2 regions of the Planococcus rifietoensis genome follow, and region 1 is predicted to be linked to the other one. Evidence: riboswitches for the same ligand, from Rfam matches in the RefSeq annotation. Region 1 holds a riboswitch; the other holds the start of a gene.
The links. A riboswitch is a leader RNA that binds a small molecule or an ion and turns the genes downstream of it on or off. The one in region 1 is predicted to bind S-adenosylmethionine.

Region 1 (7,607 bases):
GTTTTCTGCATTGTATGCTGGCTCACGCCAGACACGCTCGTAAATCTCGCCGATGGAAAAGACACGGCCTGGATGCTGCATCAATAATTCAGTTATATTGAATTCTGTCGGTGTCATGCGAATTTCTGCACCGTCTACCGTAACCGTTTTCGACTCCGAATCCAGCCGCAATCCGTCGATTTCGAGTGCAAGGCCGGACTGCCCATAATTACCAAGCATCACGTAACGTCGGAGTTGTGATTTCACCCGTGCCATCAATTCCATCGGATGGAAAGGCTTGGTCACATAATCATCCGCGCCGATTGACAAGCCATGAATTTTATCGGAATCCTCGCTTCTGGCACTCAGCATGATGATCGGGATATTGCGTTTTTCACGAATCTTAAATGTCGAATGGATGCCGTCAAGTTTCGGCATCATGATATCCATGATGACCAGATGCACTTGCGTCGTTTCCAACAAATCGAGTGCTTCCTGTCCATCTGCAGCCCCTACGACCAGAAAGCCTTCATTTTTCAAATAGATGCTGATGCCTTCCCGGATTTCCTGGTCATCATCTGCCACCATGACTGTCAGCTGTTCCACACGTCCCACCTCTTTTCATTTCTGGCTTAAGTATAAAGTGAAATTCTTAAGCGAAGCTCATTCAAATTCTGAAGAAATTCTTAAGCTTTGCGGTTTTTGCCGAATGCGAGCAGTGCAATGCCGCCAATCAACAAAACGACCCCAATCCAAGACTGTCCGCTTAACGCTTCACCGACTACAGCAACTCCCAATACAGAAGCTGTCAGCGGCTCTGCCAATGATAGAGTGACCGCAGAAGAGGAAGGAATGGCTTTCAATCCGCTCGAAAACAATAAATAAGCGAGGCTCGTTGCAGCAAGGCCTAAATAAGCCACTATCACCAAGTTTTGCGGCAACGCTAAATAGCCGATATCCAGGAAAAACAGGAACGGTACTAAACCGAGACCGCTAAGCGAAAAAACCACCGCAACTGCAGGCACGACTTCCATGAGGCCTAAGACATTCTTGCTGAACATGGCGTATCCTGCAAACGCCAATCCTGCTAGCAAGCCCAGCAACACGCCGAGTGGATCGACGATATAACTGTCTCGGTTCGCAAAAAGCAAAATACAGCCGACGACCGATAAGACGCTTGAAAATACCCATACGCGATCGGGCTTGCGCTTCAAGATGAGCGCTTCCAATATTCCCGAAAAAGCGGGTGCACTACCGATTGCCACGACGGTTCCGATCGCAACTCCCGTCAATTGGACGGCCGAAAAAAAGAACGGCTGGAACAAGGCCATGCACAATGCCGAAAGCCCGACCCAAAGCCACGGAATTTGTGCGCCCTTTAACTGGCCTGAAATCCACACAAAGATTAGAAGGCCAAAACCGCCGATTGCAAGGCGCGCTGCCCCGATTGTCAACGGATGGGCTTCTCCCACTAGAAAAGTCTGCGCTGTCCCTGTCGTTCCCCAAAGCATTGCCGCGAATAATACCCATATGTATGCTTTCATTTGCATCAGTTTCCACCGCTTTCTCTCTGTAAAGTTTTATATGTTTTAAAGCATAGCTGGAAAACGCCCATGCTTGTACTAGATTATGGAAAATTCGTCCACTCTTCTAAACATACCACGGCACGGATGGTTTGAGATAGGGTTCAAATAGCTTTATAATAGAAAGAAAAAGAGGAGGCGATCGCATGTATATGACAGTCCCGGAAACTGCCGTTTTTTTGTCGATGCCGGAAGAGCAAGTCAACCGCTACGTACTTGAAGGCCGGATTCGCGCAGTCCATGACGGAGAACAATACTTGATCAACACCTCCCAATTCGAAAGCCATTTCCAACAGCTGGAAGTTGCCAAACTGGAGCTGGAAGAGTGGCGCGCTACGCCAATCCCTGATGATATCGATATTAAAGACGAGGATTGACGAAACGCAAAAAAGATCGGAGCCATTTAGGCTTCGATCTTTTTTTGATGAACAAGTTTATGCTAATACATGGCTTTTGGCATTCACCGTTTTCTGCAACTGGGCTTGTACATGATGGGCCCATTTCTCAAATTCCACCAAAAATCCGTCGTGGCCAAAATCCGTTTCGATTTTCTCCCATTTCGCATTCGGTTGATTTTCGACCCAAGGAATCATCAATTCTCCCGGGTACAATAAATCGTGGCTATAGGAAATCGATAACAGCTCTGCGGCTAATTCCGCCTCTTCCACATCGTGTGTGTTCATGGCTTTCAGCAAAATGAGATAACTATTCGGGTCAAAGCGTCCTGCCAATTTACGCCCCTGGTAATCCAAATAGGATTGAACTTCAAATTCTTCCCCGCAGCGCGAACGGCCGAAGCGGCCATTGAATAATTGACTGCTCCGGTATGTCACCATGCCGGCCATGCGCGCGATTTCGAATCCTTTCAGCCTGGTTTCCGGATGATAATTGCCTGATTGGAACTCGGGATCGTTTTCGATTGCCTGGATGCCGATGTGATTGAATGCCACACCATAATCTCCATAATATGGCGTTACGGCAAGTGCAATGGCCGTATCCAGAAACTCTGGATAGAGCTTTGCCCATTCCAAGGTTTTCATGCCACCGAGCGAACCGCCGATCACCGCTGCCAAATGGTTGATGCCCAAAGCTTCCAGGGCTTTTCGTTCCGCTCTCACCATGTCCCGGATGGTCAGTTCAGGAAATGACGCTCGGTAAGGTTCACCGGTTTCCGGGTTGATCGAAAGCGGGCCGGTCGAACCGTTGCAGCCGCCGAGTACATTGAACGTGATGGCTTGGAACTGCCCGGTATCCACCGCTTTTCCTGGGCCGATCAGCCCTGCCCACCAGCCTGGTTGATCTGCAGTTCCCACTGCATATTGATCGCCCGTCAGCGCATGGCAAACCAGAATCGCCGGCGCAGAACTGTCTCCGACGCGTTCATACGCCAATTCCACTTCGCGCAATAGTTGACCTGATTCAAGTTTTAGCTGGCCGATGGATACTGTCGTCATCCGAATCCCTCCTTACGCGTTCTCGAGTACTGCCGCTTGGATCGCTTGCTCCAAATCAGCGATTAAATCTTCGTGGTTTTCCAATCCTACAGACAAACGGATCAATTCTTCCGTAACGCCTGAATTTTTCAGTTCTTCTGCTGTCAATTGCTGGTGAGTTGTTGACGCCGGGTGGATGATCAATGATTTGGCATCACCGACATTCGCCACGTGCGACCATAAATTAACGCCATCGATTACTTTGCGGCCGGCTTCCCGTCCGCCTTTGATGCCGAAGTTGACGATCGAACCATAGCTGTCTTTCAAATATTTATCAGCAAGTGCTTTGGATGGATGTCCTTCGAGGCCAAGGTAATTGACCCACTCGACTTGCGGATGGTCTTTCAAATATTCAGCGACCTTTTGCGCATTCGTCGCGTGGCGTGGAATCCGCAGATGCAAGGTTTCAAGTCCCTGAAGCAGTGCATGGGCGCTGTCCGCACTGAGCGACGGGCCGAAATCGCGCAATAGCTGGACGCGTAATTTCGTCGCGAATGCCGCTTCCGGCACATCAATTCCGAAACGGATGCCATGGTAGGTTTCATCCGGCTCCGTGTAATTCGGGAAGCGCGGATTGTCCCAGTTGAACCGTCCGGCATCAACCGCTACGCCGCCGATTGTCGTTCCGTGCCCGCCGATCCATTTCGTAGCGGAATGGATGACCACGTCTGCACCGAATTCGATCGGGTTGCTGACGAAAGGCGATGCGAATGTATTATCGATCAACAGCGGAACCCCGTTTTCATGGGCGATATTAGCTACCCGCTCGACGTCGAACACGTTCAAGCTTGGATTTCCGATGATTTCACCGAACAAGGCTTTCGTCTTGTCGGTAATCGCTGCACGGAAATTTTCAGGATCGGTGGCATCGACGAATTTTACGTTAATGCCGTAGCGCGGCAATGTGTTGGCGAATAAATTGTAAGTTCCACCGTATAGGTTGCTATCAGCAATGATTTCATCTCCCGCTTCAGCTACATTCAATACTGAGAATGCAATGGCTGCCATTCCTGATGACAAAGCCACTGCAGCGGTCCCGCCTTCAAGAAGTGCGACGCGCTGTTCGAACACATCAACTGTTGGATTCATGATGCGCGAATAGATATTGCCTGTCTCTTTCAAGCCAAATAGGTTTTGTGCGTGCTCGGTATCTTTGAATACATAAGAAGTCGTTTTATGGACCGGTACGCCGCGAGCGCCAGTCACTGGATCTGGTTCTTGGCCACCGTGTAATAGAAGAGTTTCTGGTTTGAAGTTTGTCATTGTCAATTCCTCCTGTTTTTTGTAATAGTTTTGTTCGGTATGAGGAGGACACAAAAAGACCCTCTTCAGAAAGAAGAGGGCCGTTATATACGGATTTGCCTCCTCTTATCTTTCAGCGACGCAAATGCGCGCTGTAGGATTTAGCACCTTTCCAGACATGAGCCTGTTGGTTGCCGGGCATCGTAGGGCCTATTCCCTCCGCCTCTCGTGATAAGAGTATTCAGTTATTTTTTTGCTTGTGGAAAAGTATAGAGGACAGCCCTGGTTAAAGTCAAGGATATTTTTCTAAAAATTTTAACTACTATAAGTAGCTTATCTCCCGAAAAAAAACTACGTCAAAGCTGTTGACTTTTTCGCTATTTCGAAATAGAGTAGGAATCACGAATTGAATAGCTTACATCACTTTCTTATCCAGAGAAATCGAGGGACAGGCCCTATGACGTTTCGGCAGCAGATTCGCAAATCAGCGAAAACTGTGCTAATTCCTGCAAATGCTTCGGCATTTGGAAGATGAGAATGAGATGGTTTCATATTTTGGAGCCCTCTTTTTTCTTGCGTATAAGAAAAAAGAGGGCTTTTTGTTGTTATTTCAAGAAAGTGTTCGTTCGCACTCATTCGAATCGTTATTTGCAGCCACAGGAGGGACACCATGATTCAATTTGAAGCAGTCAAGAAAACTTACGTATCCGGCAAGCAAGAAGTCCATGCGCTCAACGGCATTGATTTGACCGTCGAGACCGGGGAAATTTACGGCGTCATCGGATTTAGCGGCGCAGGGAAAAGCTCGTTGATCCGCACGGTGAATTTGCTCGAGCGCCCATCAACAGGACGCGTGCTCATCCATGGAGAGGACATTTCCACTTTAAGCGCACGCAAAATCCGCGATACACGAAAAGACATCGGCATGATCTTCCAGCATTTCAATTTGCTGAACTCGAAAACCGTACACCATAATATCGCGATGCCGCTGATTCTCGCCAAGACACCAAAAGCGGAAATTGACCGAAAAGTGGCGGAACTATTGGAGTTTGTCGGGCTTGCCGACCAAGCGAAAAAATACCCGGATCAATTATCCGGCGGGCAAAAGCAGCGCATCGGCATTGCAAGAGCACTCGCCACCAACCCGTCCATACTGCTATGCGATGAAGCAACGTCAGCGCTCGACCCGCAGACGACCCAGTCCATCCTGGATCTGCTGCGCCGCATCAACCAGGAATACAACATCACCATCTTGCTCATCACCCACGAGATGGGCGTCATCCGGGAAATCTGCGACAAAGTGGCCGTTCTCGAAGAAGGACGTGTCATCGAACAAGGCAGCGTATTTGAAGTGTTTACCAATCCCCAGCACGCGACGACGAAACGTTTCGTCCGTTCTGTCATGAACGATGAATTGCCAGATTCGCTCCTTGAGCAAATCCGCCACAACGACGGGACACGCCCAATCTACCGGGTGCAGTTTACCGGGAATTCAGTCGGCCAGCCATTCATGTCACGGGTTTCACGCGAATTCCAGCTCGATTTGAATGTTTTGTTCGGCAACATTACAGAACTTCAAGGCATTCCATACGGCAACTTGATTGTGGAGTTCGACGGCGCTCATGCAGAAATCGACCGCGCACTCGCCTCGATCCGAAACGATAACATCCAAGTAGAGGAGGTGCAGCAACATGCAGGTTGATCAATCGCAAATTCTAGAAGCTTTATGGGAGACGCTTTACATGACGGGTGCATCATTCGTTTTCTCGCTCTTCATCGGCTTGCCGCTCGGCATCTTGCTGGTCGTCACACGAAAAGGCCACCTGCTCGAAAATGAAGCCGTATTTAACGTATTGAACATCGTCATCAATATCTTCCGTTCGGTTCCGTTCATCATCTTGATGGTCGCCATCATTCCACTAACGCGCATCATTGTCGGCACATCGATCGGCACAGCCGCAGCCATCGTGCCATTGGTATTTTATGCTGGGCCTTACATCGCCCGACTCATCGAGAATTCATTGCTCGAAGTCGATAAAGGCGTCATCGAAGCAGCCCAGGCGATGGGCGCTTCTCCCGGCCAGATCATTTTCCGCTTCCTTATCCCGGAAGCGCTCAGCTCCCTTGTCCTCGCATTGACCATCGCTATCGTCGGCTTGATCGGCGCATCCGCAATGGCTGGCGCGATTGGAGGCGGCGGACTCGGCGACTTGGCCATCACTTACGGATATCAGCGCTTCGACACGGTGGTCATGCTCTTGACTGTTGCCATTCTGGTCGTCCTTGTCCAAGGCGTTCAATCACTCGGCAACCTCATGTCCCGCAGAGTACGCCGGAGCTAAGTCCTTTAATTCACGTTAAACAAACTCAATAAGGTGGTTCATTCACCAGCACCACTACTTTAAAAACCCATTGGAGGATTTCATCATGAAAAAAATTACAGCTCTTTTAGCAACAGCAGGCATTGCCGCGCTTCTCGGCGCATGTGGAGACGATAGCTCAGCCGGCGAAACCACGAAAGTGACACTTGGTATCAGTGGATCGGACACGACCATTTGGGATTATGTCGGCGACAAAGCCGCTGAAGAAGGCATCGAGCTCGACATCATCACGTTCTCGGATTATGTGGCGCCTAACTTGGCACTCGCTGAAGGCGAACTCGACTTGAATGCCTTCCAGACCATCTCGTATTTCGATGAGTTTGTCGAAGAGCATAATGTCGACATCGTGCCGATCGGCTCTACCGTCATTGCGCCGATGGGCTTGTATTCCGATAAATACGAATCGATCGAAGAACTTCCAGAAGGCGCCCAAATCGCGATGCCGAATGAAGCAACCAACATGGGCCGTGCACTCCTCTTGCTCGATGAATCCGGGCTCATCACGTTATCCGACGATGCCGGGTTGACTGGAACGGAAGAAGACATCATCGACAACCCGAAAAACATTGAAGTTGTCCCGATGACTTCCGCCCATACGCCGCGCGCTATGGCTGACGTCGCTGCTTCCATCGTCAACAACGGCATTGCAGTGGATGCAGGATTGAATCCGACAGAAGATCCAATTGCCCGTGAAAGCGATACGGCAAAACCTTATATCAACTTGATCGCCGCGCAAAAAGGCCAGGAAGATAACGAAGCGTATCAGCGCATCGTTGAATTGTACCAGGAAGAAGACACAGCTGAATTTGTCATCGAGCACACAGAAGGCGCTCAAATCCCGACTTTTGTTTCGGTTGAAGAATTAGTCGATTACCAATAAGAAAACAAACGATTTGCAATTGCATGCTGTTAAAAAAAGAAATTTCATT
Region 2 (7,607 bases), 560 kb from region 1:
GTGCCGCCCATCGATTGCCCAATGACAAAGACCGATGTGCATGTTTGCTTGAGTTCTAAATAGGCCTGCTCGACACTCTGGAACCAGTCCTCATTAGAGAATGGTTGCAGGTCCTTGAAATGGGTGCCATGGCCTGGCAGCCGCGGACAGGAAACCGTATAGCCTTGCTTGCCGAGCGCTTCGCCTAACTCCCTAACGCTTTGCGGCGTGCCGAGAAACCCGTGGCACAGTAGGATGCCGGTGCCGCCGCCTTTCAGAAAGAAGGCTTCCGCCCCTTGGATGACAGGATATTGTTCGTTCATGCAATCCCTCCTTCAGCTGTTTAAAAATCAGGAGGCCCACTAGCTGCCTTTAATGTGAAGTAATGCGAAAAAAGCTTATTCACATTAGACTATATTTAAAACCTACTTGTCAACTAGGTTTTATAAAATGAACGATCACCCGCATCAGGAGCTGCCTTAAACTTCCGAAGCCTTCCCTTGGCGCGCCCACGAGGCGATCGCTGCAATATCATCGGGAGTCGTGCTGCAACAGCCGCCGATGATATCTGCTCCTGCTTTATGCCAGGCTTTCGAATTAGCTGAAAACGCACCAGCTGACGGTTCTTCGCTCCAGGTTTTGCTTATCGGGTCGTAAGTGGCGCCGGAATTCGGATAAACGATGACCGGTTTGGAAGACGCGCTTTTCACTTCCTGGATCAAGGATTCGATAAACTGCGGAGCTGTGCAATTAATGCCGATTGCCGCCACTTGCGGTTGTTGCTCGAGCCATTTTGCACAATCCGCGATCCGCTCCCCGTCGCTGATATGGAACTCATCTTTCGCACTGAATGTGAACCAGGCAGACACTTGCGGGAATTCTTCCAGCACGCTCACGATCGCTTTCGCTTCCGCAAGGCACGGCAAAGTTTCGCACGCTAAAATATCCGCTCCTGCTTCCACCAGCACCCGGATGCGCTCTCTATGAAATGCGGCCAATTGCTCTTCGCCAATCGCATAGCCGCCGCGGTATTCAGACCCGTCCGATAAAAATGCGCCGTACGGGCCGACTGATGCCGCCACTAAAGGCTTGGGCCTGTCCGAGCGATCCGCTGCAGCGCCCCAAAACTCGTCGCGCGCTTGTGTTGCCAACTCGACAGACTTCGTGATCAATGCGATCGCTTGTGATTCTGTCAGCCCTCTCTCCTGATAGCCTTCAATAGTCGCCTGGTAACTGGCCGTAATGGCACAATCCGCCCCAGCCTGGAAATAATCCACATGCACTTTCTTGATTAACTCCGGATTTTCCATCAATATTTTCGCTGACCATAAAGAATCATTTAAATTGCATCCATAGTTTTCAAGTTCTGTCGCCATAGCCCCGTCCACGATGAGGACCGGGAACTCGTTCAATATCTGTTCAATCGGGTTCATTCCAAACCATCCTTCCGCTCTCAGTCGTTTCACTTTATTCCCTCAGCCTTGGACGGCTTTCCCTAAAAATTGTCTCGTTCTTTCAACGGCGGGCTCAGTGAAAATTTGCTCAGCCGTGCCTTGCTCAATAATGACGCCGTCTTCCATAAAGATGACGCGGTCCGAAATTTCCCGCGCAAAACTCAATTCATGGGTCACGATGAACATCGTTTTTCCGGTGTCCGCGACGCGGCGGATGGTGGCCAATACTTCATCGACCAGTTCAGGGTCCAATGAAGAAGTCGGTTCGTCGAATAACAGCACTTCCGGGTCCAAAGCCAGCGCACGGGCGATGCCGACACGCTGCTGCTGGCCTCCGGACAATTGCGCAGGGTAATGGCTCAGTTTAGACGACAAGCCGACCTGCTCGAGCATCTCGATGCCTTTCTTGTCAGCAGCGTCTTTTTTCATCCGCTTGACGCTCGTCAAACCGACGGAGACATTTTGCAGCACAGTCAGATTCTTGAACAGGTTGTATTGCTGGAACACCATGCCCGTTGCAGTCCTGAGCGCGAAGATTTCCTTTTTCTTGGCGGTGGCCGCATCCACCCGCTTTCCGCCGATTTCCACGATGCCGCTCGTCGGATCTTCGAGAAAATTGATGCAGCGCAACAACGTCGACTTCCCGGAACCACTTGGCCCGAGGACCGCCACCACTTCGCCTTTTTCGACGGTTAAATCGATGCCTTTCAACACATGCTGGCGATCGTAATATTTATGCAGCTTCTCCAATTTGATCATCAGGCAATCCCTCTTTCATATCTGCGTGCACGCTTCTCGATCTTCACCAATAATCGCTCGACGGCAATGCATAAGATCCAATAGACGATCGAGACGGCGATATACACCTCAAAGAACGCCAAGCCGCGGGAGCCGAGGATTTTTGCCTGCCCCATGATATCGATGACGCCGATGATGAACACGAGCGAGGTGTCTTTGATGGTGCTGATGAACATATTGCCGAGGTTCGGGATCGCTACCGTCAAGGCCTGTGGAAAGACGATCTTCAGCATCATCTGCACAGGCGTCATGCCGATTGCTTTGGCGGCTTCGAACTGGCCGCGGTCGACCGATTCGATCGCCGAACGGATCGTCTCGGATAAATACGCGCCCAAATTGATGGAAAAGGCCATCAAGGCATAGAATTCCGGCGCGATGCTATTGACGTCCGCCGACTGAAGCCAGCCGTATTCGCTCTGAAGAAAATAAATGATTTTCGGAATCCCGTAAAACACCAGGTAAATCTGCACCAATAACGGCGTCCCCCGGATAAAGGAAATATAGATCGACGTGATGACGCTGAGCACGGGCACTTTGTAGATTTTGATCAATGCCGCAGCCACGCCGATGACCAGACTCAAAAGCAGCGAGCCGACTGCTATGCCGATCGTAACCGGCAGCCTGGAAATAATGGCAGGAAAGCTCTCGATCAAGAAATTCAAGTCCAGTAAATTTTCCATTGTCTCTGTCCTTCCGCTAGCTTATTCAGGGATGTAGTCGCCGCCGGTCCATTTCTCGGACAGTTCGGACAAGGTGCCGTCTTCTTTCAGCTGTTTCAAAATCGGGTCGATTAAGGCTTTCAGCTCTTTGCCTTTTTCTTCGTCTTTCAAGACGATGCCCATATCGTCATTGACCAAAGGCTGGCCGACAATCTCCACGCCGAGGTCATTCTTTTCCAGCACCGCGTTCATCATGATCGGGTCATTGACGTAAGCGTCGACGCGTCCGTTCTGCACATCCTGCAGAATTTCCGACGGGTTGCCGCTTTCGCTGTATTTCAGTTCGATCGGCTCGGCGGCAGTTTCGTTATATTCCTCAAGCAATAAAGTATAGGAGTCACCCGCCAACGCCCCGACCGCTTTGCCTTCCAAATCTTCAATCGTCTGAATGTCTTCTCGGCCTTCCTTCACTGCGATGACCGTTTCCGCTGCGAAATACGATTCATCGGTGAACAAATACTTTTCTTGGCGTTCCGGCGTTTTCGCTACTTGGTCGGCGATGGCCTGAATTTTATTTGACTCGAGCGCAAGGAACATGCTGTCCCACGGTACGGCGACGTATTCAAACGTATAGCCGTCCAATTGTTCATCGACGGCTTTCATCATGTCCACGTCGTAGCCCGTCAGCTGGTTGGCATCATCCGCAAAAGCGAAAGGCGGATAGTCGTTTTGCGTCCCGACGCGGATCACTTGCTCTCCGTCAGCGTTCGCCGTCTCTTCCGATGAACAGCCGGCGAGTGCCCCGGCAAGCCCCACTAAACAGGCAGTTGCGAATACATAAGCGTTTCTTTTCATAATTCAAGCTCCTTTTGGTGTGTAGTTTTTTATGATAGGGCTGGACTTTCCGCCTTGTGTAGAGTGCCTGCCCTCCTTTTGGATGCAAAAAAGCCTCTTTCAATAGGAAAGAGGCTTCGACCAATTTCTTATCTCTCAGAATGAATACATCCTGCAGGAATTAGCACCTCTCATGAATATGATGGTTGCTGGACGTCATAGGGCCTGTCCCTCAGTCTCTCTGGATAAGTTATTTAATTTTTTTAACATATTAACGATAGTATTTGAGATAGCCCCTGCTGTCAAACCCTTTTTGAAAATAAATCGAAATTTCGCATAAAAATTCAGGAGGAAATTGACAAAGCCTGCCGTATTGCATACCATCAATTTAATATTCCATTGCTGCCGGGTTCCACTGGGCGGCATGCATCCAATACAAGAGCGGAGTGAACACAAGATGAGCGAGGAGACTGTTTTTGATGTCGCCATCGTCGGTGCCGGCACGATGGGCATGGCCGCCGGCGCCTTTTTGGCACAGCAAGGCAAGAAGACATTGGTGATCGATACATTCGACCCGCCCCATGCGAACGGCAGCCATCACGGCGATACCCGGTTGATCCGCCACGCCTACGGGGAAGGTAGGCATTACGTTAGGTTAGTGTTGCGCGCGCAGCAATTATGGGAAGACTTGGAGAAGCAGACCGGCTATAAGGTGTTCGACAAGACAGGCGTCATCGGGCTCGGCCCGGAAGACTCGCCTTTTCTATTGGAAAGCATTGCCGCCGCCAATAGCTACGGCTTGCCGCTCGAAATATTAAGCAGCGGCGCCATCCAGGACAGATGGCCGGGCTTCACTGTGCCCGAGCATTTCATCGGCTGCTTCGAAGCACAGGCAGGCGTGTTATACAGTGAGAATGCCATCCGTGCCTATAAGAAACTGGCGCTTGAAAATGGCATCCATTACGTGCCGAATACACCCGTCCAGCACATTAATATACAGGATGGCAAGCGTGTGAAAATTTCCACCGCACAAGGTGTTTTCTATGCTGAAAAAGTGATCGTCACAGCCGGTGCTTGGGCGAAGAAGCTGCTGCCAGACCTGCAATTGCCGATCCAACCGACGCGCAAAGCGGTCGGCTGGTTTGAAGCACCGGAGATGTACAATGCCGATCAATTTCCCGGTTTTTTTGTGGAAGGCCCCGAGATGATGTTCTACGGCTTCCCGAGTATCGACGGCGCTGGCGTAAAAGTCGGACGCTCGGACGGCGGGCAGCCAATCGACCCGGACGAACAAACCCAGAACTTCGGGCAATACGAATTTGATGAGGGCGACTTAAGAAGATTCCTGGACCTTTATATGCCGGAAGCGAGCGGAGAATTGAAACAAGGTAAAACTTGTTTATACACCGTCTCGGACGACCATAACTTCATCATCGACCACCATCCGGACAACGAGCGCGTTATTTTCGCCTGCGGTTTTACCGGCCACGGCTTTAAATTCGGCAGCGTCATGGGCGAAGTGTTGAGCCAATTGGCAATAGACGGCCACACCGAATTCGATATCGCGCCCTTCTCACTCAACCGTTTCAAACTATGAGCGAAATGAAAGAAGAGTGTTGAAGAAATTAGTGATTCACTATGGATAAAAAGAAAATCACTTATTCTACATTTTAAGATCAATGTTCTACCTAAGTATTTGGAGAAGCGTTTGCTCGACTCCAGTGGTAAAGCGAGACGACCGAGACCCCGCAAGACGCGTAGCGGCTGAGGAGGCTTGGGCGCGAGCCCACGGAAAGCGAGCGATAAGCTTCGGAAAATACGGCTTCTTAACTTTTCTCGACAAACCAAAGAGTCTCTCCTTATTGATAAAGGAGAGACTCTTTTTCGATGGTGACCACTTGCTTGGTGTCGGCTGCTTCCATGATGCCCAAAATGACTTTCAGTGATTTCAAGGCATCTTCTCCCGTAACGATCGGCTCCTGGTCCAGGCGGATGGAATCGACGAACGCATCAATGACGCCGCTCGGAGTCTGGTTGTCATTCGTTTGGATCGCTTCCAGCTGATAGTTCACTTTCTCGCCGGATTCCATGATGAGTTCCAGCTGATACTCGTCATCGTGATAGATTTTCATGATTCCTTTCTCGCAATAAACAACGGTGCTATTGTCCTCTTCCCCGTAATAGGTCCAGGAGAAGGCAGCGTTTCCGAGACGCCCTTTTTCGGTCGCCAGGCTGCATACGAGATTGTCGCACACTTCAATCGGCTCGCCGTTTTCATCCGTTTTGTGTAAAGCTCCCTGAAAGGCGCTCACTTGAACGATTTCATCATCGAGCAGGTAATGCAGCAAATCGATTTTATGGATGCCGAGGTCGCCGCCGACACCGAAGCCCGAGCGCTCCTTTTTGAAGAACCATGTCGACTTGGTTTTATTGATGCCCCAGGATTCCGGGCCCGAATGCCCAAAAGCGGTGCGGAAGGTCAAGACTTTCCCGAGCTCTCCGCTGCCCAGGATTTCGCGTGCTTTTTGATGGGCGCGCGTAAAGCGCTGATTGTGGTCGACCATCAGTTTCTTGCCGGATTTTTTCTGTGCCGCCAAAATTTCCTTGGCATGTTCAATCGTTAAGGAAATCGGTTTTTCGCACAGCACGTGCTTGCCGCTCAATAATGCTTGTGTCGAGAATAAATGATGGTGTTCATTCGACGAACAATCACTGATGGCTGTGATGTCGGGATCGTTGAACAATTCCTCGACGCTTTCCACATTCCGGCCGCCGAACAACTCGACCATCGCTTCGGAACGGTGGAGATTGCGGTCGTAAAAGACGATTTCATCTACATATGGATTCGCTGTATATTCCGGCGCGTGGCGCATTTTCGTAATGGCCCCGCAGCCAATGATGCCTACCTTGATGCCCATGCGATCTCCTCCTATTCTCTTTTTTGGAACACGACGGCAATGATGATGATCAAGCCTTTGACAAAGCCTTGCAGGTGGGGCGAAACATTCATCAAGTTCATCATATTGTTGAGGATGCCCAAGATCAAGATACCGAAAATCGTGCCGATGATTTTGCCGCGCCCGCCTGTCATGCGCGTGCCGCCGATGATAACGGCCGCAATGGCGTCAAGTTCATATTGCGCGCCTGAACTTGAAGATGAAATCGAGTTCAACCGTGACGTTTCAATGACCGCCGCAACGCCGACCAGCGTCCCGATCAGCGTATAGACGCCGATCTTGATGCGGTCCACACGGATAGCGGACAGCATCGCCGCTTTTTCATTCGACCCGAGCGCATAGACGTACCTGCCGAACCGTGTTTTGTGCATGACGATATAAATCAGCACCGCCATGGCGAAGAAAATGAGCACCGGCAAATCAAAAATCCATACATTGTTGTTGGCGATCGCGGTGAATCCGCTCACTTCGCCCGACACGCTGCCGCCTTCTGCAATATACAGTGCGATCGAACGGGCTGCGGCCATCATGCCGAGCGTGGCGATAAACGACGCGATCCTGCCTTTCGCGACCATTAGCCCATTCAGGAATCCGGCGAAAGCCCCGACCAATAAGGCCGTGAACACGCCGATTAAAATGCTGCCGGATGCGTTCAATGCCAAGACGGAAATGACGCCGGCGAGCGCCAGGACAGAGCCGACCGATAAATCAATGCCGCCTGACAGCATAACGACCGTCATCCCCAGCGCAATGATGCCGATGATCGACACTTGCATGAGAATGTTCAACTGGTTATTGATATCGAGAAACCTCGGATTCATCACGGAAGCCGCGATAAAAATGATGATGAACGCAATGATGACGCTGTATTCCGACCATAGCCAGGACAGCCTGCTTTTCATGCTTGGAGATTCAGGGCTGTATTC

Region 2: it holds a riboswitch for S-adenosylmethionine, as region 1 does, so the genes downstream of both, AUC31_RS15510 (transporter substrate-binding domain-containing protein) here and AUC31_RS12640 (methionine ABC transporter ATP-binding protein) in region 1, are expected to answer to the same signal.

The regions. Positions count from the first base shown of each region.
Region 1 covers NZ_CP013659.2:2,556,508-2,564,114, forward strand. Annotated here, with positions in the region: gene AUC31_RS12615 (response regulator transcription factor) at 1-585, opposite strand, end outside; gene AUC31_RS12620 (EamA family transporter) at 666-1,529, opposite strand; gene AUC31_RS12625 (helix-turn-helix domain-containing protein) at 1,709-1,939, shown strand; gene metX (homoserine O-acetyltransferase MetX) at 1,997-3,016, opposite strand; gene AUC31_RS12635 (O-acetylhomoserine aminocarboxypropyltransferase/cysteine synthase family protein) at 3,029-4,318, opposite strand; SAM riboswitch class I at 4,421-4,535, opposite strand; SAM riboswitch class I at 4,723-4,835, shown strand; gene AUC31_RS12640 (methionine ABC transporter ATP-binding protein) at 4,968-5,999, shown strand; gene AUC31_RS12645 (methionine ABC transporter permease) at 5,989-6,639, shown strand; gene AUC31_RS12650 (MetQ/NlpA family ABC transporter substrate-binding protein) at 6,725-7,558, shown strand.
Region 2 covers NZ_CP013659.2:3,118,521-3,126,127, forward strand. Annotated here, with positions in the region: gene AUC31_RS15490 (alpha/beta hydrolase) at 1-302, opposite strand, end outside; gene mmuM (homocysteine S-methyltransferase) at 459-1,412, opposite strand; gene AUC31_RS15500 (amino acid ABC transporter ATP-binding protein) at 1,455-2,192, opposite strand; gene AUC31_RS15505 (amino acid ABC transporter permease) at 2,192-2,911, opposite strand; gene AUC31_RS15510 (transporter substrate-binding domain-containing protein) at 2,933-3,745, opposite strand; SAM riboswitch class I at 3,871-3,976, opposite strand; gene solA (N-methyl-L-tryptophan oxidase) at 4,182-5,321, shown strand; gene AUC31_RS15520 (Gfo/Idh/MocA family protein) at 5,584-6,642, opposite strand; gene AUC31_RS15525 (ABC transporter permease) at 6,654-7,607, opposite strand, start outside.